One region of the Marinobacter sp. VGCF2001 genome, then DNA from elsewhere that is predicted to be linked to it. Evidence: predicted binding sites of a transcription regulator. Region 1 holds the regulator's gene; each other region holds the start of a gene.

Region 1 (8,115 bases):
ATTTCTATCAGCATTCTGCTGAAGGTTTTGCAGAACCTTTTGAAAGAGGAAGTGCCGGTTCGGGATATGCGCTCGATTGCCGAGGCTATTGTGAACGTGCATCCCCGTACCCAGGACCCGAAACTGCTGACCACCGTGGCTCGCCAGGCTTTGCGGAGGATGATTGTTCAGAGTATCTGCGGAAACGATGCCGAAATCCCTGTGATTACCCTCGACCCAGACTTGGAACAGTTATTGCTGAAGTCTGTTCAACAGAGTCAACAATCCGGCGGTCAGGATGACATCGGTCTGGTACTCGAGCCCAATATGGTGGAAAAGTTGCAGCGCTCCTTACAAGACAGCGTGCAGCGCCAGGAGATGCTCGGCAAGCCAGCCATCCTGCTGGTTTCCGGGCCCTTGCGGCCAGTGCTGGCGAAGTTTGCCAGCTATGGAGTAGAGCGCTTGCACGTGCTCTCGTACCAGGAAATCCCGGATAACAAACAGATCACGATAGTCGCCTCGGTCGGTCAATAAGCCGGCGGAGTATCACGGGAAACCAACGGGTTTGCCGGCGGGAGGATGAAATAGCATGAAAGTAAAACGGTTTTTTGCACAATCCATGGCAGAGGCTCTCAAGCAGGTAAGTCATGAAATGGGGCCGGATGCCGTTATTCTGTCTAATCGCCGGGTAGATGGCGGTGTCGAAATCGTGACAGCGCTCGACTACGACGAAAACATGGCGCGCCAGCGTTTGGGCGATAAAGCCGTAGACGCGACTAACGGTTCACGCCTGGCGGAAATGCAAGCCGACCAGCATCGCCAGTTGGAGGCCGAGCTCAACCGTTCCAGGAGTCGCATTCGCGAGGTCCGGGAAAAGCGGGCGGGCGGCGGTACTCCGCAGGCCGACGCCGTTGACGCTGCCGACTTTTCGTCGCTGCTCTCTGATGCGAAGGCGGAAAGCCAGGCCGATGCCGGTGCCGGCGGTTACGCTGACGAGTTAGCGAGTATGCGTGCGGAAATCAGTTCGCTGCGCGACCTGGTGAGTGGCCGCACTGCCCCTGCCCAACCGTCGGAGCCAGGGTGTAATCCGGTTCAGCAGCGGTTGGCCGAGCGGTTGCAGGAGTTTGGTCTGGGGGCAGACCTGTCTGGTTCGCTTGCCCGCAGGCATCGCACGGGGCGGTTGGAGGATGGCTGGAAGCAGTCACTGAAAATGCTTGCCACCGGTGTGCGCACTGGCCGGGAGGACTGGTTGGAGGCTGGCGGCATCTATGCTTTGGTCGGGCCCACCGGTTCCGGAAAAACCACGACCATTGGCAAATTGGCGGCTCGTTACGTCCTCGAACATGGGGCTGATTCCCTGGCGTTGGTAACCACCGATCGTTATCGGGTTGCCGCCCATGAACAGTTGTTCGTGTTCGGCCGTATTCTGAATGTGCCGGTCCGTGTGGTTGATGAAAGCCATACGCTCGACGATATCCTGGGAGAGCTTTCCGATCGCCATCTGGTGCTCATCGATACTGCCGGCCTGACCAGTGCCGACCGGGGGTATCAGGAACAGTTGGCAGATCTCGCCCGCTGCGACCACAATATCCGTACGCATCTGGTGGTCTCGGCGACCAGTCAGCCACGCATCATGAAATCCGTCTGGCATTGCTATAAGATGGCGGATCTTGCAGGCTGCATCATCACCAAGATCGATGAGGCGCTAACACTGGGCGAGGCGTTGGGTTTCGTTATGGAAACCAGTTTGGCGGTAGCCTGGTATACAGACGGCCAGAAAATACCCGAGGATCTTCACCGTGCGTCAGCGGTTCCGCTGGTTCGCCTGGGTGTCGAACGGCTCAGGACGGTACAGGGTGCCGAGGCCATTGCAGAAGGCGCCTGAGTTATGCTGGCAACCGACACAACATCGGCCTCGTGCCCGACCAAGAACGTAGTGAGAGACTGATAACAGTATGAGCAGACCACATCCGGTTCAGGTGATTGCGGTTTCCGGCGGCAAAGGCGGTGTCGGTAAGAGCAACGTTTCGGTCAACCTCGGTATCGCCCTTGCTCAGAAGGGGCGGCGGGTGGTCTTGCTGGATGCGGACCTGGGCCTTGCCAATATCGATGTTTTGCTCGGCATCACCGCCAATCGCAATCTCCAGGATGTCCTGAACGGCGACTGCGACCTCAAGGAAGTGCTGGTAAATGGTCCTGGTGGCATCAAAATCGTGCCCGCATCGTCCGGAACCCAGCGCATGACCCAGCTCAGTGCCATGGAGCACGCGGGGCTGATCAACGCGTTCAGCGAACTGGGAGACCAGATCGACGTCCTGATCGTAGATACCGCGGCCGGCATTTCGGAGTCGGTGGTCAGTTTTCTCAGGGCCTCCCAGGAGCTTCTGCTGGTGGTCTGTGATGAGCCCACATCAATTACCGATGCCTACGCTCTGATCAAGCTGATGAACCGGGACTATGGCACCAACCGTTTCCGCATCCTGGCAAACCAGGTCCGTAACGAGCAGGAAGGGCGTCATCTCTTTGAAAAACTGACCCGGGTCACCGAGCGTTTTCTGGATGTGGCACTACAATACGTGGGTATCGTGCCTTACGACGAGGCCGTCAAGAAAGCGGTTCAAAGGCAGAAAGCCGTGCTGGATGCCTACCCGCGGGCGAAAGCTTCCATCGCCCTCCGGGCGTTGGCTGAAAAGGTGGACAGCTGGCCGTTACCGTCGTCCCCCCGTGGCCACCTGGAGTTTTTCGTGGAACGGCTCGTCGAAGTCTGATCTGAATCCAGTCCTACAAGAAAACCGGATACATGACATTGGCGAAAAATCTGGGAATTTACCATCACGCTGGTGCTGCCAATCCTTCTGATCTGATTGAAGAGCATGCGCCACTGGTCAAGAAAATCGCCCTTCATCTGATGGCCAGGCTGCCTGCGTCTGTCCAGCTGGAAGACCTCATGCAAGCCGGCATGATCGGGTTGCTGGAGGCGGCACAGCGATACACCTCGGGCAAGGGCGCAACCTTTGAAACCTATGCCGGTATCCGTATACGTGGCGCCATGGTGGATGAAATCCGCAAAGGCGACTGGGTGCCCCGTTCCGTGCACCGTAATTCCCGGCGTATTGCCAGCGCTATCAAGGCCGTAGAAGACCGTACCGGGCGCGAGGCCCAGGACGCCGAGGTAGCCGAGGAGCTGGGTACCGGCCTCGACGAATACTACGCGTCCCTGGCGGACGCCAACAGTGGCCGACTTTTTAGCCTCGATGAGCTCAATGAATCCGGTGAGCTGCCGATAGAAGAAGCGGAGAGCAGTGATAATCCCCTCGACGGGATTGCGTCCGGTGCGTTTCAGCGGAGTCTTGCGGAAGCCATTGAGCAACTGCCTGAGCGGGAAAAGCTTGTATTGAGCCTTTATTATCAGGAAGAGCTGAACCTGAAGGAAATCGGGGCGGTGCTGGGGGTCAGCGAGAGCCGGGTGAGTCAGATTCATAGCCAGGCAGCACTGCGCCTGCGCGGTCGGCTATCCGATTGGCAGGATGATGGCAAAGCCTGACGGACAAAGCGCAGTGTTCCTGTTCGCTGTGTAGCTTTTGGTAACCGGTGCTTTACAACGTGCGCAAACGCCACACAATAAGCGGTTAAGGTAGCAGCCTGCTAGACTTTCAAAAGGCTGAATGAATTCCGGGTGTTACTGACTGGAGGTCCCATTGGACAAAAATATGAAAATCCTCATCGTGGATGATTTTTCCACGATGCGACGAATCATCAAGAACCTGCTTCGAGATCTTGGCTTCACTAACACGGATGAAGCTGACGATGGCAACACGGCGTTACCCATGCTCAAAAGTGGAAAGTACGACTTCCTGGTGACGGACTGGAATATGCCCGGTATGTCGGGTTTTGACTTGCTCAAAGCGGTCAGGGCTGATGAAAATCTGAAGAGCCTGCCAGTCCTCATGGTGACAGCGGAAGCCAAGCGGGACCAGATTGTCGCCGCGGCCCAGGCCGGGGTGAACGGTTATGTGGTCAAGCCCTTCACGGCAGCCGTACTCAAGGAAAAGATCGAGAAAATCTTCGAACGAATCCAGTAACCAGAGGTCGGATGGCTCGTCATGAGTGATAGCAAACAGAACCATCAGAGCCTTGATCCTGAGGTGGCTGAGAAGCTGCAGAAGCAGGCTGCCGACCTGGTCGAGAACGTTAACGCCGGGAATTATGCTGAGGCGATGACTCTGATCAATGAACTCGGTGAGGTTCGGGATCAAAGTCTGTACCGGGAAGTGGGGCGACTGACTCGCAGCCTCCATGAGGCAATCCGGAATTTTCAGATAGACCCGCGCAATGCCGAGCAGAAAGAGGCATTGTCGAAAATGAGCGATGCCTCGGATCGCCTGGCCTACGTCGTACAGATGACCGGGCAGGCGGCGAACCGGACCATGGATCTGGTGGAGGAAAGTATGCCAGTGGCCCATGCCATGCGGGACGAGGCTGTGGTCCTGCGGGATGAATGGCAGAGGCTGCGCCGACGCGAGATGGAACCGGCAGAGTTCCGGGAGTTGTACGGCCGTATCGATAAATTCTTCGTCAGTCTGAGCTCGGATTCTGACAACCTTTACCAGAATTTGTCAGAAATTCTGCTTGCCCAGGATTTTCAGGATCTTACCGGACAGGTTATCCAGAAAGTCACCGCTCTGGTGAAGGAAGTGGAAGACAACCTTCTCAGTCTGGTTGTGATGGCCAGTCACGTGGATCAGTTGACCGGCACGGTTCACCAGATTGAAGAAAACGAAGAATCGGCCGAGAAAGGGGTGGGCCCCCAGATCAAGGCTGAAGAACGGGAAGATGTAGTTTCGGGGCAGGACGACGTAGACGATCTGCTGTCCAGTCTCGGATTCTGATAATAAAGAGGGTGACGCATGGCGTTAGATGCTGATGAAGAGATCCTGCAGGACTTCCTGGTTGAAGCCGGCGAGATACTCGAAAAGTTGTCGGAGCAGCTGGTGGACCTGGAGCAGCATCCTGACGACAGCGATCTGCTGAACGCCATTTTCCGTGGCTTCCATACCGTCAAGGGCGGCGCTGGTTTTCTGCAACTGGAGGCGCTGGTTAATTGCTGCCACTCTGCGGAGAACGTGTTCGATATCCTCCGTAATCACAAGCGTACGGTCACCTCGGATCTCATGGATGTGGTTTTGGAAGCGCTGGACCACGTGAATGCCATGTTCGAGGAAGTTCGCAACCGCGAGGAGCCAACGCCTGCCCCGGATGAACTGATCGCAGCCCTCAACGACCTGGCCAAACCTGAGGCAGACGATGCCCCGGAGGCCGATGCCTCACCGGAAAAAGCCTCTGAAGCCGAGCCTGAAAGCACTGCTGCCGCTGACCAGGGCGATATCACCGACGAGGAATTCGAGCAGTTGCTGGATGCATTGGCAGACGAGAAATCCGACGGCCAGACACCCGCAGCAAGTGAATCCGCCAGCACTCCAGCGGATACCGGCAGCCAGTCCGATAGTGACGAAATCACTGATGATGAATTTGAGGCGCTGCTCGATCAGCTCCACGGCAAAGGTCAGTTCTCGGCTGCTCCAGTGGAAGAGGAATCGACGCCGGCCGCAGAGTCGCCGGGCAGCGCTTCCGAAGCTGCCTCCGGGAATGCGGATCTGATTTCCGACGACGAGTTCGAAAACCTGCTGGACGAACTCCACGGCAAAGGTGCTGGCCCGAGTGCTACCCCGGCCGGGCATCAGCCGGAACACCCGGCTGTTGCTGCCAAAGCCGAGCCCAAATCCAGGCCCGAGCCAAAGAAAGCCGATCCTGCTGCCGATAAAAAAGCGGCCGCCAAATCTGCCCCGGCGCCCGCGCCCGCCCGGGAGGCTGCGCCTGCCGGAGAAACGACGGTACGCGTGGATACCAAGCGGCTTGACGACATCATGAATATGGTCGGTGAGCTGGTGCTGGTGCGTAACCGTTTGCAGCGCCTGGGGTCCGAAAGCGAAGACGAACATATGCACAAAGCGGTTGCCAATCTCGATGTGGTGACCACCGATTTGCAGTCGGCTGTGATGCAAACGCGGATGCAGCCGATCAAGAAAGTATTTGGCCGCTTCCCCCGGGTTGTCCGCGACCTTGCCCGCAGCATGAAGAAAGAAGTTAATCTGGTCATGCACGGCGAAGAAACGGATCTGGACAAAAACCTCGTTGAGGCCCTGGCTGATCCGCTCGTGCATCTGGTCCGAAACTCCGTTGACCATGGTGTGGAAGCGCCGGATGTCCGTGAGGCCGCAGGCAAGCCGCGAGCCGGAACAGTGACCCTCTCGGCAGAGCAGGAGGGGGACCACATTTTGCTGTCGATCGTAGACGATGGCGCTGGAATGGACCCCAACGTCCTGCGTCAAAAGGCCGTGGATAAGGGGCTGTTTGACCAGGATGCCGCAGACCGACTGACCGACAACGAATGTTTTAACCTGATTTTTGCCGCCGGCTTTTCGACGAAAGAACAGATTTCAGACGTTTCCGGCCGGGGTGTCGGCATGGATGTGGTGAAAACCAAGATCGGCCAGTTAAATGGCCAGATCAATATCATGTCTGACAAGGGCAAGGGCACCAGCATCATCATCAAAGTGCCGCTGACCCTGGCGATCATGCCGACGCTGATGATCATGCTGGGCGATCAGTCGTTTGCATTGCCACTGGTGAACGTGGTCGAAATTTTCCATCTGGACCTGACCAAAACCAACATTGTTGATGGCAAAGAATGCATCGTTGTGCGTGAGAAAGTCTTCCCGCTGTTCCACATCAAGCGCTGGCTGGTTCACGGGGCGGCAGGCCAGGCCGAACCGGAGAATGCGCACGTGGTGATTGTCGCCATGGGGACGAAACAGGTTGGCTTTGTGGTGGACCAGTTGATTGGCCAAGAAGAGGTGGTCATCAAGCCGCTGGGTCGGGCGCTTCAGGGGACGCCAGGTATGGCTGGCGCAACCATCACCGGCGATGGTCGTATCGCGTTGATTATTGATGTGCCGAGCCTCCTTCAGCATTACGGCTGAACAGGAATTTCCGGGATTGTGTAGGAGAAATGGATGACAGTTTCTGTCCTGGTCGTAGATGATTCAGGCTTCTTTCGAAAACGGTTGACGGAAATTCTGACGGCTTCGGGCCAGATCAAAGTGGTAGGCGCTGCCACCAATGGGCGCGAAGGGGTGGAGCTGGCAGAAAAGCTGCGTCCCGATGTTATTACCATGGATTACGAGATGCCGGTGATGGACGGCATCTCGGCCGTCAGAGAGATCATGCGCAAGCACCCCGTGCCGGTGCTGATGTTTTCATCTCTGACTTACGAAGGGGCGCGGGTTACGCTTGATGCCCTTGAGGCCGGGGCGGTGGATTTTCTGCCCAAGAATTTTGAAGAAATCGCCCGGGATACCAGCCAGCTTCAGAAGATTCTGATCCAGCGCATTCTGGATGTTGCCGGCAGTCGCCCGGGAGGCCGGGCAGCAACGGTCGCCCCGAAGCCGGCGGCACCCGCCGTGCCGGAGGCGCGCCGTCAGCCGGCTGAACGCTCCGGTACACGGCTGAACCGGCCGGCAGCGCCCGAATCCCATAAGGCACCGTCTGCCGCCGAGCCTGCTCGCAGGTCTGGTCGTAAAACCGCGACAAAGCACTACGGCGTGGTTGCCATTGGTACATCCACGGGTGGGCCGGTTGCGCTGCAAAAGGTGTTGACACATCTGCCTGCCTCGTTTCCCGCACCTCTGGTTCTGGTGCAGCATATGCCAGCCAGCTTTACGCCGGCCTTTGCCGAGAGGCTGAATAAGCTGTGCCGCATTGAGGTGCGCCAGGCGGAAGATGGCGATGTGCTTCGTCCCGGGCTGGCGCTGCTGGCTCCGGGCGGCAAACAGATGATGGTCGAAAATCGCAGCGGTCAGGCTCGGATTCGCATTCTTCCGGGCGATGATCGTTTGAATTACAAGCCGTGCGTGGATGTTACTTTCGGGTCCCTGGCGAGGAGCTTTCCGGGTAAGACGCTTGGTCTGATTCTGACCGGCATGGGCGCCGATGGCAAAGATGGTTGCCGGATGATGAAACAATCCGGTTCGGTGATCTGGTCGCAGGACGAGAAAAGCTCTGTGATCTATGGTATGC
Region 2 (8,115 bases), on a different contig from region 1:
ACTTTATACTGGAAGATCGGCAGTTGCACCCAACCATGAAGGCGCTGATCGGCCGGCTGCAGATTCCGGTGCTCAAGGTCGCGCTGGGCGACAAGAACTTTTTTAACCGGGGTGGTCACCCGGTACGCAAGCTGCTTAACGAGCTGGCCCTTGCAGCCATTGGCTGGAGTGAAAAACGCCCGGGTATGCGGGACCCTCTCAAGGAGAAGATTGAGGAAGTGGTTGGCCGTGTGCTCAACGAATATACCGATCAGGTCGGGTTATTCGAAGCGCTGCTGAAGGATTTCGGTCACTTCATGGATCTGGATCGCCGGCGCCGGGAGTTGGTGGAGCAACGTCTCCGGGATGCGGAGGAGGGGCGGGCAAGACAAGAACGTGCCAGTCAGGCTGCGACGGAGGTCATCCATGAACATACCGCAGGCAGGGTGATTCCCGAGCCGGTTTTGCAGGTTCTGAATGAACCCTGGACCCGCTATCTGCAATGGGTGGTCCTGCGGGAAGGCGAGGACAGTGAGCGCTGGCAGCAGGCCAGGGCATTCAGTGCGCGACTGGTGTGGACGGTGGACCCAAGGCCCGTCTCCACTGACACCCGGGCAGAACTGCTGAAAGCGATTCCTGAGGTGGTGGAGGAGCTCCGTATGGCGTTGCAGGAGATTTCCTGGGACCCGTTCGCGACCGATGCCGCCATTCGGGACCTGGAGCTCGCGCACGTCGATGTGTTCCAGAATCTGGTGACTGCACCGGTGGTAGCAGACACAGCCCCCTCTGTGGAGCGTGTTGATATACCCGAAACTCCGGCGGAGCCGGAAGAAGTTCCCCAGCGGCCGGAGCCTGCGCCCGAGGTTGTGGATGAGCGTCCTGAGCCTGCTCCGGCTCAGCCGGCCGAGGTGTCGCCCCTGGTTGCCGAGGCGACTGTGGATACGGCTCAGGCTGAAGCAGACGCACCAGCCGCTGCCTTGCCCGAGTGGCTGGATAAGGCGGATCGGCTGCGGGTCGGGTCCTGGGTGGAAATGGCTCGGGATGAAACCCGCGTGCGCTGTAAGTTGGCCGCCTTTATCAAGGCGACCGGAAAATACATCTTCGTAAACCGCAGCGGTGCCAAAGTCGCCGAATATCATCGGGAAGACCTGGCGATTGCCTTGCAGGATCAAACCATCACGATGCTGGACGACGGGCTCATTTTCGACCGGGCACTGGAATCCATTATCGACAACCTGCGCCATAGTCGAAAGGATTGATCTTCGCCGCGTCGGGGAGCCGGCCGGAACTCCGATGCGCCGTGGCATCGGTGGGCGCTTTGTGATTCAATCATTTGCATGAATCCTCTGCGTTTATGGAACACTCTTGTCTGATACCCGGAACGACCATCATCCTGATAGCCTGAAGCAGGCGGCCTCGCATCTGCGCGCCACTGGCCGGATTGCCGGGGCTCGCTGGTGCCCGTCGCCCAACTTTGGTGCGCGCCCCGAGGGCACCTCGGTTTCATTGCTGGTGGTTCACAACATCAGCCTGCCCCCCGAACAGTTCGGCGGCCCGCATATCGAAAATTTTTTCTGCAATTGCCTGGACACCTCGGTGCATCCCTACTTCGAGACCATTGCCGGGTTGAAGGTTTCTGCCCATGCATTAATTCGCCGGGATGGTTCGGTTGTCCAGTTTGTCAGTTGTCTGGACCGCGCATGGCATGCCGGTCGTTCCAGTTTTCAGGGACGGGACGAGTGTAACGATTACTCCATTGGTATCGAACTCGAAGGCGCAGACGAGATTCCTTATACCGAGTCGCAATATCGCGCATTGGCACGGCTGGCCCGCATGATCATGGCCGCCTGGCCGGAAATTACGCCGCGCCGTGTTGCTGGCCATAGTGATATTGCGCCCGGGCGAAAAACCGATCCGGGGCCTGCTTTTGCCTGGTCCCATTTCCGTTCGCTGTTGTCGACTGAAGAGGAAACCTGAATGTCATTCCTGGTGTTTCTGTTTGCTTATGTCATTCGGCGAAGGCTGGACCGCGCTGACCGCCTGGTCGGCGATGACCTCTGGCGAGCGTGGTTCCATCGCTGGAGCCGCGTGCAGGCAGGCCGGGAAACTGCTGTCTGGAAGGGATTGTTGCTGGTTCTGGTGCCGACCATGCTGCTCGCTGGCGCCGTGTTCCTGGCTCGCGAAAACGGCTTCCGCTATGCCTTGTATCCGCTTGAGCTGGTGCTCTTGCTGGTGTTGATGGGGGCGCCCGGCTGGCGAAAGGTGTTACTGGTCTATTCTGACGCCTGGCGGCGCGGCGATATGCAGGCCGCCTGGCGCCATATCCAGGAGCGTCTACCGGCTGCGGAACGGGGTGCCGCGCTGTCACCGGAGGCAATGCATCTGTCGGTGTCGCGGTCGCTGATGCGATCGGTCTTCGACCGGTTTTTTCTGGTGGTGTTCTGGTACGCCGTCGGCGGCATCGCCCTGGCGTTTCTGGCGCGGGGCCTGGTTGCGCTGTCCAACCACTGGCCACAGGCCGCGGCCCGCGACCGCTATGATCGGATAGCCCGCGTTGCCGGTTGGCTTCCTGCCCGCTTGCTGTCCTGCACCTTCGGGCTTGCCGGTGATTTTCCGGGTTGGTCACGGGCTATCCGCAAGGTATTGCCCGGGTTCGGGAAGAATGTCTCGGAAGTGCTCATGAATTCGGCGAACGGGTCGTTAACCGGTTATGCTCTTGATCCGGCCCGTTTTTCCGAAATGCACCCCGGGGAATGGCCGGCCTTTGGCGGGCGGAGTCTCAGTGCAATCCGGGATCTGCTGAACCGGAGTATGTTGGTCTGGATTTGTGCGTTCGCACTTCTGGTGATTGCCGGATTGCCGTGAGGATGGGCAAACGGGTTACAGAATAACACTAAATAGTGATTAAGTTTTTCCGGTAACGGGCGATAATTAAACAAAGAATAAAGATTCAGTTTTTAGAATCAGCGAGGGCTCCGTGAATTACATAATCAATCCAGCGGTAGCGCTGATGAACCGGCTGCCGATGATCTATAAGTTCAGCCTCATCAGTATTCTCTTTCTAGGGCCCATCATCGTCCTTTCCTGGCTGGTGATCTCCGGGCTCAATCAGTCTGTCCAGACAACGACGCGGGGCATTGATGGCCTGGCGGAGCTTCAGAAAGTGGAGCGTCTGTTGGTGGCGGCGATGGATTATCGTGATTATAAAGCCCCCGGCATCCTCAAAGACGAGCAGGCACTGCTCGAGAAAGCCGATGAGGCGGCATCCCGGCTGGATACCTTGCTGGCAGATCTCTCTGAGCCCCGGCGCTCGTTCGATTCCTCAGGCTCCTGGCAGAGCCAGGTTATGGCGGTTCGCGATGATTGGGAATCGCTGAACGCCAATGGCAGTTATCAGGGCAACATTGACCCCCAGTTCAAGTACTACCAGGAATTTGTCCAGAAAGTGATGGCGTTGCTGCCGGCGACCATCGAGATTTCAGGCCTGGGGCAGGATGTTTCGCGGGAGAACCTGCTGCTGCTCGGGTTGATTCGTTCGGCCTTGCCGGAGGCCCGCTCTGCGATTGGCGAGGCTCGGGCTTACGGTATCTATGCGCTTGTCGAAGGCCAGGTCGGCTTCGCGCTCAGCGAGAGTCTCAATGGCATTTACGACCGTCTTACCAACCGCAGTTCTCTGCTTTTGCCTGCCCTGTCGGTAGCTGTGGAGGCGTCACCCAAGTTGGCTGAGCGGGCCGTTGGAGCCCTGGCACGGGTGGAAGAAAGTCTGCTTGCGGTGCGCGATGAGCTGGACCTGAATGTCATCACTCCAATGCGGCTAGAGCTGCCCTGGCGTGAGTTCGATGCAACCTTGTCTGCGCAGCTGAATCACTATGGCACGCTCAGCGAAGGCATTTTCAGGGTTGTAGAAGCCAACCTTGAGCAGCGTCTGGCGAAAGAGACCGGCCAGCGTACCCTGATTGTGGTGGCGCTGATTGCCGTCTTGCTGGTGGTGGTCTACCTGTATGTTGGCTTTTTCATGTCGGTGCGCATCGCCATCAATCGCTTCAGCGACGCGGCGCGTAATGTTGCCGCCGGGGACATGACCACGCATATCAAGCTGAATAACCGGGATGAGCTGGGCGAGCTGACCTCCGAGTTCAACGATATGACCGATCGCATTGCGGAGCTGATCCGTTCGGTTGGCTCGACAACTGCCGATGTCGACCAGCAGGCCTTGCGCGTGAACGATACTGCGTCTGCCAACAGCCAGGCGGTGGCCCGGCAAATGGATGAAACCGGCCAGATCAATGAAGCAATGGGGCAAATGGTCGAGGCGGTCAATGAGGTGACTGAAAGCGCCCATCGGGTGGCTGACAGTGCGGGCAATGCCGAGAGAGATACTGATACCGGGCGGGAAGTGGTTGCAGACACCGTTGGCACCATTAACCGCCTGGCAACGGAAATTGCCGGCGCCGTGGAGGTGATCAACCGGGTAAGTGCCGACAGCGACAACATCAGTCAGGTGCTGGTGGAGATCAAGGCGATAGCGGAGCAGACCAACCTGCTGGCGCTGAACGCCGCCATCGAGGCTGCCCGTGCGGGCGAGCAGGGTCGCGGCTTTGCGGTGGTCGCAGATGAAGTGCGCTCACTATCCCAGCGTACTCACAAGTCCACCGAGGAGATTGAAAGCATGATCTCCCGGTTACAGGGTGGCGTGAAAGAGGCGGTGTCTGCGATGACTTCAAGCCACGATGCCACCGAGCAAACGGTTCAGAAATCGGGTGAGGTAACCGAGGCGCTGGATCGGATAGCGTCGGGGATTTCTGAAATTGTGGATATGAGTCATCAGATCGCCCAGGCCGCGGAAGAGCAATCGGCAGTGGCCAAAAACGTGAACACAAACGTTGAGCGAATCGGTGAGCTGGGGCAGAGCACAGCGGCGAACGCCGAAGAAACGCTGGCGTCGTCGCGCCAGATGTCGGAGCTCACCGCGTCTCTTCAGCGCTTGGTGGAGGCGTTCAGAGTCTGATTGGCAGAATGGCTAAAACACCAGGAAATCCGGCCCTCAGAGGCCGGATTTTTTTTGCTCCCAGAGAATTTCCTGGCTGCCATCCCGGCGTGCCAGTACTCGGGCGATCACGAACAGCAAGTCGGACAAGCGGTTCAGGTAATGGCGGGAAGCCGTATTGATGGAGTCCTCGTGACCCAAAGCCACAACCACGCGCTCAGACCGGCGGCATACCGCCCGGGCCAGGTGACACTGTGCCGCAGCGGGGCAACCGCCGGGAAGGATGAAATTTTTCAGTGGCGGAAGGTCCGTGTTGTATTCATCCAGGGTTTGCTCGAGCCATTCGATGTGGTCGTCGCTGATGACCTTGCTGCCCGGAATGGCAAATTCACCGCCCAGGTCGAACAGGTGATGCTGAACCCGGCGGAAGGTTTCAATCAATGCATCTTCAGCCGGGAGCGTTTCAATCAGGATGCCAATGTGGCAGTTCAGTTCGTCTGCCATGCCCATGGCCTCCACGCGCTGGGCATTCTTGGCAATTCGATTGCCGTCGGCCAGGCCGGTCGAGCCGTCGTCTCCGGTTCGGGTATAGATCTTTGACAGGCGGTTACCCATGCGTTGTTTCCCTCGCTAAAAGTCAGTTCAGTTGTTGTACCTGTCCGGCAAGCATTTGGTTCACCGGTGTCGCGATGCCATGTTGTTCGCCCAACTTCACCAGGTAGCCGTTAATGAAGTCGATTTCCGTGCGGCGCCCGGCCAGCACGTCGGCCCGCATAGACGACGTGTTGGTGGCCGTTTTGCGCGCGACTCCTTCAATCTGTTGCCGCAAAGCGCCCGGTGTTTGCGCCGGTTGCCCGGCTGCCTTAAGCACGGCGGCGATTTCCTGGCACAGCGGGTCAATCCAGTGCAAATAGAACGGATGTTCCAGGATATCTCCATTGGGGCAGTCGAGAATCGCGGTGAACGCGTTGATGCCGGCATTGATGACCAGCTTCTGCCAGAGCTTCCCGAGTACGTTTTCGACGGGATGAATGACCAGGTCGGTGGGCGCGAGATCTTCGATAACCTTGGCTACGCAGGAATGGCCTGCCGGGGTCAGAGCGCCCATCCAGGTTTCTCCCAGGCCGGCATGGACCGTGGTGTCTGGTTTTGGGCGGTTGGCGCCTTCGGTGGTTGAGGCTGCGATTATTGGCCGGCTGGGCCAGCGGTCGGCCACCGCTTGCTGGCTGCCAAGGCCATTCTGGAACAAAACAACCGGTACGGTTTCCGGAAGAGCAGGCAAGGCTGCCGCCAGGGCATTCAGGGTGTCTCCGGCTTTGGTGGTGACCAGCAACACGCGGGGTATCTGGCCCGGTTTCAGCCAGGGAACCGTTACCTTGAACGATTCGCGCCCCACGGGCTGAAATGTGTAGCGGGCCGGTTCGGCCATGCTGCCCGGGCGGGGCACGAACGCTACCTGGCCGGCAGATAGCGTCGCGGCCCAGAGCCGGCCCAGAGAGCCGGCGCCGAGGATGGCAATCATGGCCTTACATGGCCTCGATTTCTGCCCGTTGAGTGCTGAGCCTCTGCAGGCTGCCCTGAGCATCCTTCAGCTTCTCTTTCTCCTTATCGACAACTTCTGCCGGAGCCTTGGCGGTGAACTTCTCGTTGTTCAGTTTGCCTTCCAGGCGGCCGATTTCCTTGTTCAGGCGCTCCAGTTCCTTGTCCAGGCGCTTGAGCTCGGCATCCTTGTCGATCAGGCCGGCCATGGGCACCAGAACTTCCATCTCGCCCACCAGCTGGGTGGCGCTCATCGGCGCTTTGTCGCCGTCGAACCACTCCAGCTTCTCCAGCTTGGCCAGAGACATCAGGAATTGCCGGTTGTCGTTCAGGCGGCGCTGATCGTCGGCGTTGCCACCTTTGAGCAGCACCGGTACCTGCTTGGCCGGGGAGATATTCATCTCGCCACGGATATTGCGCACCGCCACGATAACGCCTTTGAGCCACTCGATATCGGCGGCGACTGCGGTATCCTGCTTGCTGGTGTCTGGTTGCGGGTAGGGTTGCAGCATGATGCTGTCGCCCTGCTTACCGGCCAGCGGCGCAATGCGCTGCCAGATCTCTTCGGTGATGAAGGGCATGATCGGATGCGCCAGGCGCAGTACGGCTTCGAGTACGCGCACCAGGGTACGGCGGGTGCCACGCTTGGCTTCGGCGCTGGTGCTGTCATCGCTCAGGGCTGGTTTGGACAGTTCCAGGTACCAGTCGCAGTACTCATTCCAGATAAACTCGTAGAGCGCGTAGGCCGCCAGGTCAAAACGATACTGGTCCAGGTGGCGGATGACTTCCTGTTCGCAGTGCTGCAGTTCACTGGTGATCCAGCGGTCTGCCAGAGACAGCTCCACGGGCTCATCGTTTACGCCGCAATCCTCCCCCTCGGTGTTCATCAGCACATAACGGGCCGCGTTCCACAGCTTGTTGCAGAAGTTACGGTAACCCTCCAGGCGCTTCATGTCCCAGTTAATGTCACGGCCGGTGGTGGCCATGGCTGCCAGGGTGAAGCGCAGGGCGTCTGTGCCGTGTGCGGTAATGCCCTCCGGGAATTCCTTCTCGGTACGCTTGCCAATCTTTTCGGCCAGCTTGGGCTGCATCAGATTGCCGGTGCGCTTTTCGAGCAGCTCCGGCAGGCTGATGCCGTCGATCATGTCCAGCGGGTCAATGACGTTGCCCTTGGACTTGGACATCTTGTCGCCGTGTTCGTCCCGAATCAGGCCGGTGACGTATACGGTATGGAAGGGCACTTGCGGGGTGCCGTCTTCGTTCTTCATGAAATGCATGGTCATCATGATCATCCGGGCGACCCAGAAGAAAATGATATCGAAGCCGGTGACCAGCACGTCGGTCGGGTGGAAGTTCTTCAGGCGCTCGGTGATTTCCGGCCAGCCCAGGGTGCCAAAGGTCCACAGGGCAGAGCTGAACCAGGTGTCCAGCACATCGTCGTCCTGTTTGAGTTCCAGGGTATCCGGGAGCTGATGTTTGCTGCGAACCTCAGCCTCGCTCCGGCCCACATAGATATTGCCTTCAGCGTCATACCAGGCCGGAATCCGGTGGCCCCACCACAGCTGGCGGGAAATGCACCAGTCCTGGATGTCACGCATCCAGGCGAAGTA
Region 3 (8,115 bases), on a different contig from region 1:
TCGGCGGCACCCAGAGCGGTCTGAGCCGACCAGTAGGCCGCTTTCCAGGTATTCTCACCAATGGGGCAGCTGCCGTCTGCCAGGTAACAGGCGGCTTCCGCCAGGATGCCCCGCATGGCGTTGGGGGAACGTACGAAAATGTTCGACATCACCTCATCGCCCCAGTCTTCCATTTCCATCCAGCGCCGGTGGGCGGATTCGAGGAATCGCAGGTAACCCAGGTCGTGCACCTTGGAGATCGGGCCGGCGCCCTGGTCGGCGGGCTGCAGTACCGGGATGCCCATGGCTTTCAGGCCTTCGAGCATCTGGCCGGTGCGATCAGGCACCTCCTGGGGCTGGCGCATCTGGCCCCGGGTGAAATAGGTTTTCGGAATGTGCAGGTCCTGCGTCGGATGAAAAAATGCTTTCATGAATCCGTCTCCTCGGGCGTATCAGGGAGAGCCTGTAAAAACTCTTCTCCGAGTATAGGCAGATAAAGGCTCGGGTCAAAAAACACGCGGGGGAAAAGTCTCCGACTTTACAGGCCGGCACTCAGGATCCACTATGAAAGGCACGCTTGAGTATTGAAGCCCGCCCCGAAGCGGGGCGTTACCAGTCATGTAAGAGGAGCCGAGATGATCGAGTCACCACTACTGGACAAGCTCACAGGGTACATTGGCGGGCGCTGGACAGACTCCGCCGCCGGCGCCACCTTCGACGTGTACAACCCGGCCACGCGCTCGGTGATTGCGAAAGTGCCGTCGATGCCGGAGGAAGATGTTGTGGCCGCAGTTGAGGCCGGGCAGTCGGCGCTCAGGCTCACCAATCCCTGGCCCATTGAAACCCGCCGGAAGTGGCTGGAGGATATTCGCGACGGCCTGAAAGAACACCGTGAAGAGATTGGCCGCATTCTGTGCATGGAGCATGGCAAGCCCCTGAAAGAAGCCCAGGGTGAAGTGGATTACGCCGCCGGTTTCTTCGACTATTGCGCCAAGCACGTGAGTGCACTGGACTCCCACACCATTCCTGAGAAACCCAAGGACTGCACCTGGACGGTTCACTACCGGCCGGTAGGCGTGACTGGCCTGATCGTGCCCTGGAACTTTCCCATCGGAATGATTGCCAAGAAACTGTCGGCGGCCCTGGCGGCCGGTTGTCCCTCGGTGATCAAGCCGGCCAGTGAAACGCCGTTGACCATGATCGCGTTTTTCAGCGTGATGGATAAGCTTGATCTGCCGGATGGCATGGTCAACCTGGTGATGGGCAAGGCCAGCGTGATTGGCAAGGTGCTGTGCGAACACAAAGACGTGCCGATGCTCAGCTTTACCGGCTCCACGGAAGTGGGCCGCAAACTGATGGTGGACAGTGCCGAGCAGGTGAAGAAGCTGGCGCTGGAGCTGGGCGGCAACGCACCCTTCATCGTCTTTGACGATGCCGATCTGGACGCGGCAGCCGATAACCTGATTGGCAACAAGTTCCGGGGCGGCGGCCAGACCTGCGTCTGTGCCAACCGGATTTTCGTGCACGAGAAAGTAGCGGACGCCTTCGGCGAGAAGCTGGCAGAGCGGGTCAACAAGATGACCGTGGGCGACGGCATGAACGAAGGCATCGATATCGGCCCGCTGATCAACCAGCAGGGTTTCGACAAGGTTAAACGGCATCTGGACGATGCGCTTACCAGAGGCGCGAAGCTGGTGGCTGGCAAGCAGCCTGAGGAACTGGGCGACGGCCTGTTTTTCCCGCCCACCGTGGTGCAGGGTGTGAACCGGGAGATGTGCTGTTATCAGGAAGAAACCTTTGGCCCGCTGGTGCCCATGGCGCTGTTCCGCACCGAGGAAGAGGTTATCGACGCCGGTAACGACACCGAGTTCGGGCTGGCCTCGTACGTGTTCACCGCCGATGCCGAGCGCGCCCAGCGGGTGGCGGCCGGCCTGCGGTTTGGTCACGTGGGCTGGAACACCGGCACCGGGCCCACTCCGGAGGCGCCGTTTGGCGGTATGAAAGCTTCGGGGATCGGCCGGGAAGGTGGCCTGGAAGGGCTGTTTGAATTCGTGGAAGCCCAGACCGTGCCGAGAGGCTTCTAGGCGGCCGGTCTTCAAACAGCAAAAAGGCGAGCTTCGGCTCGCCTTTTTGCGTTCTGCACAGCTGGGATCAGGGCGTCAGGATAACCTTGACGCTGCTATCCACATCCGCGGAATCAATATAGCCAATGGCGCCGGGTGTGGAGGCCACCTGGGCCTTCATGCCAGCGGCGCTGCCGGCTTCTGCCGGTGGCTGACCACGACCGGTGAACACCTGCTGAGACCAGAAGGCCTTCAGCTGGGCGTCGTTACGGCCGGTCACTTTGTCGTGGAACTCGGCACGGGTGGCGTTGCCTTCCGGAAGTTCAAACGGCTTGGCGCTCTGGCCGTTCGGCAGGGCCTTGCTGCGGTTCAGGTACAGATCCCGTACTTCGTTGGCGCTGATGTTGTCCGGGCCAGCCGGGTTGCCAATCACCACGACTTCAGCCAGGGCCAGGGGGCTTGCCAGCAAGCTGGCCGCAAACAACAGGCTAAGCTTTTTCATGGGGCCTCCTTAGAATGCCGAGTCGATTTTGAGGGTGTAGACGTTGGTGCTGTTGGTGTCGCTGGCCAGCATATATTCGGTGTTCAGGTTGCCGAAGCCTTTCTGTAGACCGGTCACGTGAGTGATGTCTGCCTTGATGGCCACACCCGGGGTAATGTCCCAGCGGGTACCGATGCTGTACTCATTGCGCTGATAATTCAGGATGGACTCGGGCACAGCGCCTGGAATGAAAGCTCCGGCACGCTCATCGTCGTCCTGGCTCTCAGTCCAGCCGGCTGCAACGTAGGGCGTCCAGCTGCCAAAGCGGTGGCCCACGGACAGGTAGGCCGAGTCGGTGTCGGCAAACTTGCCGTCGACCTCAACCCGAGTGACTTCGCCAATGATTTGCCAGCTGCCGTCGTCATAGCTCGCGCCCAGACCGAAGAAGTTACCGCGGTCGCCGTCTGCAAGTTCTGAATCGACCGGGATTCCAGGTGGCACGAGCGCGGCCAGGCGAGTGGCATCAATATCCGCCTCAGCAGTCGCCGCCACACCACGCAGGGTCCACACGTAGTCGGTCCAGGTCAGGTTCATGCCGGCAATGTTGCGCAGCTGAACGTCGCCGGAGTTGCCATCTTCATCGGTAAAGCCGGTGAAGCCGGTCGCGGTCAGGGACGAATTGTCGAAGTTCAGGTTGTAGCTGGCATCCGCACCAACATAGCTGGTCACGGCAATCGGGCCATACACACTCTGGGGTGGCCGCGCCCACGGTTGGGCGTAGCCGACTTCCAGGGAGTCGGAATACATGAAGAACGGAATGCGCATCTTGCCGGCGCGGATCTGCAGGTTATTGGTGGGGCGGTGGCTCAGGTAGGCCCACTCAACCTGCGGCTCCCAGTCGTCGGCACCGCGACCCACCAGTTGCATGACCACCTGGCTTTTCTGGGTGACGTCAAAGGTACCCTGCAAGGCAAACAGGCTCAGATCACTGACTTCGGATTCGTCGGTAATTCCGGCGTAGCCCGCATCGTTACTGGCCCGGGCGTAACCGGTGCTGAAGAAACCGTTGAAGCGAACGCCGGTGTCTTTGGCGGTGTTCAGCTGCTGTTGCATAGCATTGAGTTGCTGCTGCATACGCTCGAGGGTTTCCTCGGTGCTCTGGGCCAGAGCCGGGGCAGCGGCAATAGCCAGCGCCAGGGGCGCCACGGAGAATAATGTCTTCATCAGGGTATCCTTCACTGGGTTTTATCTTAAACGCGGAACTGGCTGGCAACGCCCTGCAGGCCGTTGCTGACGTCCTGGATCTTGCGGCTGACCGTATCCAGTTCGTCGGTACTTTCCATCACAGCCTCGGCATTGCGATGCATATCGGCCATGTGGCCGGTGACGTCGTTAAAGGTGGTGCTCTGCTCATAGGTAGCGGCGGCAATCTGTTCGTTCAGGCCACTGATCTGCTGAACATTCTCAAGAATCTTGCTCAGCACTTCACCGGACTCGGTGGTGGCTTCCACGCCTTCACGGGCCATATCCACGCTGCCTTGCATGGACTGCACCGCGGCGCCGGAGGCCTTGGACAGCTCGGAAATCACCTGCTGGATTTCCTCGGTGGATTTGTGGGTACGCACCGCCAGGCCGCGAACCTCGTCAGCAACCACGGCAAACCCGCGACCGTGCTCGCCGGCACGGGCGGCCTCAATGGCCGCGTTCAGGGCGAGCAGATTGGTTTGTTCGGCCACGGTCTGAATGGTCTCCAGCAAGCCGCCCACTTTCACGGAGAAGGCATCAAACTGGTTCACCAGGCCGGCGGTGTTTTCGATTTCTGCCATCAGTTTGCGGATGGTGCGGATGTTGTCTTCCACCTTCTGCTGGCCGGTGGTGGCAAACTTGGACGCGTCCTGTGTCTGATCCGAGGCGCTGGAGGCAAAGCCGGCCACTTCCTCCACGCTTTTAACCAGTTCGTCGACGGAATTCCGGGTAGAGGAAATGGCCTGGGCCTGCTGGCTGATGCGCTCAAGGTTGGTTCGGCTGGTGGAGCCAAGATGCGAGGCGACGCCGTTCAGTTCGCCGATATCGTGCTGGATGGTGGCAAAGGAGTTGTGCAGTTTCTCGACGAAACGGTTGAACTGGTCTACGAGATCCCGCAGTTCATCTTTGCCGCTGTAGTCAATTCGGGAGGTCAGGTCACCTTCGCCGGACGCCATATCCCGCAGGGAGGTAATAATCTGCTGCAGGCTGCCAGATACCGAGCGGCCGATAATCAGGCTCAGCGCTATCAGCACCACCAGGGCAACGACAACAATGGTTACCGACACGGTGGCGGACTCACTGCTCGCGGCTATGGTGTCATCAATGGCAAAGGTCAGGCGGGATTCCATGCTGTCGCGCATATCGTCGAGTTGCGAGCGAAGCTCGGTCAGGCGCGCGGCGTTGGCGGAGGCCTCTTCGCCGATGCGGCTGAAGTCAGCGGTTCCCTCGATGATCGCAGTCGCTATCCGGGTAGCGGTGTTGTAGTAACCGTCCAGTTCGTTTTGCAGGGATTCCACCTGTTGACCCAGGGCAGGGTTCAGGGTCGCAATCTGGTTCAGGTTGGCCGAGATTTCTTCCAGTTGCTGGCGGGTGGCTGCAATTTGCTGGTCATCACCGGTGGTGACGGCGGTGTTGATCTGGTTTTCGATCAGTTGCAAGAGACCACGGTTGATGGTGGACAATTCCAGTGACGGATATAGCTGGTCCCGCACTTCATTCAGGCGCTCGGAATTACCCTGATTGGTGTAGATGGAAAAAGCCTGGCTGACAACGAAGGCAATCACGGCAACGGTAACGAGCAACGCCAGTTTGTGGGAAATTTTCAGGGATGAAAGCATGCGAGCAATCCTTTTGCGCCTGGCCTAATACTTAAGTCTCAGGAATTTTAGGTTGTTATTTCGACACATAACACAGAATTAATGTGTCAGTGTGTTAATGCCGTTAACGACCGTTATTGACATAACTAAAGTCCCACATGGGTCTGTAGTGGCTGAATAACCATCAATTGGTAATCCGGCGGGGCAAAGGAAGTAATTGCGTTAGGCTGGTACAATGGCCTGTAAATTTAACCAGTAAAAAGCCAGGTGTTATGGACGTCTCCCACATTATCGATTCCCTGAACGACGCCCAGCGTGAGGCCGTCACCGCCCAGAACGATCATTTGCTGGTGCTGGCCGGTGCGGGCAGTGGCAAAACCCGGGTGCTGGTGCACCGGATGGCCTGGCTGATGTCGGTTGATCGGGTGCCGCCCACCTCCATTCTGGCGGTGACTTTCACCAACAAGGCCGCCAAGGAAATGCGCTACCGGGTGGAGCAGATGATGAACATTCCCACCCGGGGTCTGTGGATCGGCACCTTTCACGGCATTGCCCATCGCCTGTTGCGCTCGCACTGGAAAGACGCCGGTTTGCCGGAAAATTTCCAGGTGCTGGACAGCGACGACCAGCTGCGGATGGTGAAGCGGGTGATGCGGGAGAACCAGATTGACGAGAGCCAGTGGCCGCCAAAGCAGGCCCAGTGGTTTATCAACAGCCAGAAAGACGAAGGCCTGCGGGCCGACCACATTCAGGAGAACCCGGGCGATCATTTCACCACGGTGATGCTGAAAATCTACCGGCAGTACGAGAAGCTATGCCAGCAGAGTGGCCTGGTGGATTTCGGCGAACTGCTGCTGCGCTCCCACGAACTCTGGCTGCACCGGCCGGAACTGCTGAGCCACTACCAGCAGCGGTTCCAGCACATTCTGGTGGACGAGTTCCAGGACACCAACACCATCCAATACGCCTGGCTGCAGGTACTGGCCAGCAACCGGGTGCCACTGACGGTGGTGGGCGACGACGACCAGTCCATCTACGGCTGGCGGGGCGCGAAAATCGAGAACATCCAGCAGTATCAGCGGGACTTTCCGAATTCCCGGCTGGTGCGGCTGGAGCAGAACTACCGCTCCACCAAACTGATTCTGAAAGCCGCCAACTCGGTGATTGCCAATAACCAGGGGCGGCTGGGCAAGGAGCTGTGGACCGATGGCGTCGATGGCGAACCGATCAGCCTGTACGCCGCCTTCAACGAACAGGACGAAGCCAACTACATCGCCGATTCCATTTCGGCCTGGGTCAGCGAGGGCAATCTGCGCAGCGAGTGCGCCATTCTGTACCGTTCCAACGCCCAGTCTCGGGTACTGGAAGAGGCCCTGATGCGCCAGGGCATTCCGTACCGGGTGTATGGCGGCTTGCGGTTCTACGATCGCCAGGAAATCCGCAACGCCCTGGCGTACCTGCGCCTGGTGCATTACCACCGGGACGATGCGGCCTTTGAGCGGGTGGTGAATATTCCGACCCGGGGCATTGGCGCCAAGAGCCTGGCCGAACTGCGGGAATACGCCACCGGCCAGGGCATTTCCCTGTGGGAATCCGCCGAGCGGTTGCTGGCGGCCGGGCAGGTGAAAGGCCGGGCCAAAACCGGGCTGCAGCAGTTTATGGAGATCATCAACGGTCTGTCGGAGATGGCGGGCCATGCCTCCCTGCAGGGGTTGATGAAGCAGGCCATTGAGGCCAGTGGGTTGAAGGACTACCACGCCAGCGAGAAAGGTGAGAAGGGTCAGGCCCGGGTGGAGAACCTGGAGGAACTGGTCAGTGCGCTGGCGGATTACGATGTGGAAGAAGGCGTGGACCCGCTGGCGGAGTTCATCGCCCAGGCGGCGCTGGATGCCGGGGAGTCCCAGGCGGACGCCCATGAAGACAGCGTTCAGTTGATGACTTTGCACTCGGCGAAGGGTCTGGAGTTCCCGATGGTGTTTCTGGCCGGTGTGGAGGAAGGCCTGTTCCCGCACAGTATGTCGCTGGAGGAGCCGGGGCGCATGGAAGAGGAGCGTCGTCTGGCCTATGTGGGCATTACCCGGGCGATGAAGCGGTTGGTGCTGACGTACGCGGAGTCCCGCCGGTTATACGGGCAGGAGAAGTTTCATGCCTTGTCGCGGTTTGTGCGGGAGATTCCGGGGGATTGTCTGCAGGAGGTTCGGCTGCGCAATACGGTGACCCGGCCGGCGATGGTGGAGCGGCCCAATGAGAGCCTGTTCAGTCAGGATTCGGCGCAGCAGGCCGGGTTCAGTCTGGGGCAGCGGGTTCGGCATCCGAAGTTTGGCGAAGGGATTGTGATGAACTGTGAGGGTTCGGGGCATCATACCCGGGTGCAGGTGAACTTTGATGAGGGGGCGAAGTGGCTGGTGTTGGCTTATGCGCCGCTGGAGGCTTGTTAGTGTTGTAGCCTGATATGGGTGGAGTCTGTGCCGGGTTGGGGGAAGCTTTCCAAAAAGCGCTCCTTCGGCACATCCATGTGGCGCTTGTGTTCCGCCATCCCTGGCTCCACAAATTTTTGGAAAGCTTCCCCCAACCCGTCACTTCTGGCGCGGTGCAGGGCGCCAAGTGCTTGAAGAAAAATGACTACATCAGCACGGCGTAAATCACACCCGCCAACACAATCCGGTAGATCACATACGGCCACATACCCACCTTGTTGAGCCACTTCAGGAAGAAGTGGATGGCAGTGATGGCCATCAGGAAGGAGGTG

What was found. Region 1 encodes FliA, which starts transcription of late flagellar genes. Its sites were predicted from a motif close to CTAAAGTTTNNNNNNNNNNNGCCGNTAA; they were not measured.
Region 2: the regulator FliA is predicted to act here: its motif matches at 2,883-2,910, upstream of ACP2AU_RS13645 (methyl-accepting chemotaxis protein).
Region 3: the regulator FliA is predicted to act here: its motif matches at 5,491-5,518, upstream of ACP2AU_RS07810 (methyl-accepting chemotaxis protein).

Annotation. Positions count from the first base shown of each region.
Region 1 is NZ_JBNFVX010000001.1:599,845-607,959, reverse strand. It holds gene flhA (flagellar biosynthesis protein FlhA) at 1-513, shown strand, start outside; gene flhF (flagellar biosynthesis protein FlhF) at 569-1,864, shown strand; gene ACP2AU_RS02820 (MinD/ParA family protein) at 1,935-2,747, shown strand; gene ACP2AU_RS02815 (RNA polymerase sigma factor FliA) at 2,780-3,523, shown strand; gene cheY (chemotaxis response regulator CheY) at 3,678-4,061, shown strand; gene ACP2AU_RS02805 (protein phosphatase CheZ) at 4,083-4,868, shown strand; gene ACP2AU_RS02800 (chemotaxis protein CheW) at 4,887-7,019, shown strand; gene ACP2AU_RS02795 (protein-glutamate methylesterase/protein-glutamine glutaminase) at 7,053-8,115, shown strand, end outside.
Region 2 is NZ_JBNFVX010000015.1:61,284-69,398, forward strand. It holds gene ACP2AU_RS13630 (DUF1631 domain-containing protein) at 1-1,238, shown strand, start outside; gene ampD (1,6-anhydro-N-acetylmuramyl-L-alanine amidase AmpD) at 1,345-1,956, shown strand; gene ACP2AU_RS13640 (histidine kinase) at 1,957-2,844, shown strand; gene ACP2AU_RS13645 (methyl-accepting chemotaxis protein) at 2,957-4,987, shown strand; gene ACP2AU_RS13650 (cob(I)yrinic acid a,c-diamide adenosyltransferase) at 5,024-5,581, opposite strand; gene ACP2AU_RS13655 (ketopantoate reductase family protein) at 5,604-6,488, opposite strand; gene ACP2AU_RS13660 (valine--tRNA ligase) at 6,493-8,115, opposite strand, start outside.
Region 3 is NZ_JBNFVX010000005.1:85,833-93,947, forward strand. It holds gene ACP2AU_RS07790 (histone deacetylase family protein) at 1-410, opposite strand, end outside; gene ACP2AU_RS07795 (NAD-dependent succinate-semialdehyde dehydrogenase) at 615-2,063, shown strand; gene ACP2AU_RS07800 (substrate-binding domain-containing protein) at 2,131-2,544, opposite strand; gene ACP2AU_RS07805 (hypothetical protein) at 2,554-3,747, opposite strand; gene ACP2AU_RS07810 (methyl-accepting chemotaxis protein) at 3,774-5,387, opposite strand; gene uvrD (DNA helicase II) at 5,639-7,804, shown strand; gene ACP2AU_RS07820 (undecaprenyl-diphosphate phosphatase) at 7,989-8,115, opposite strand, start outside.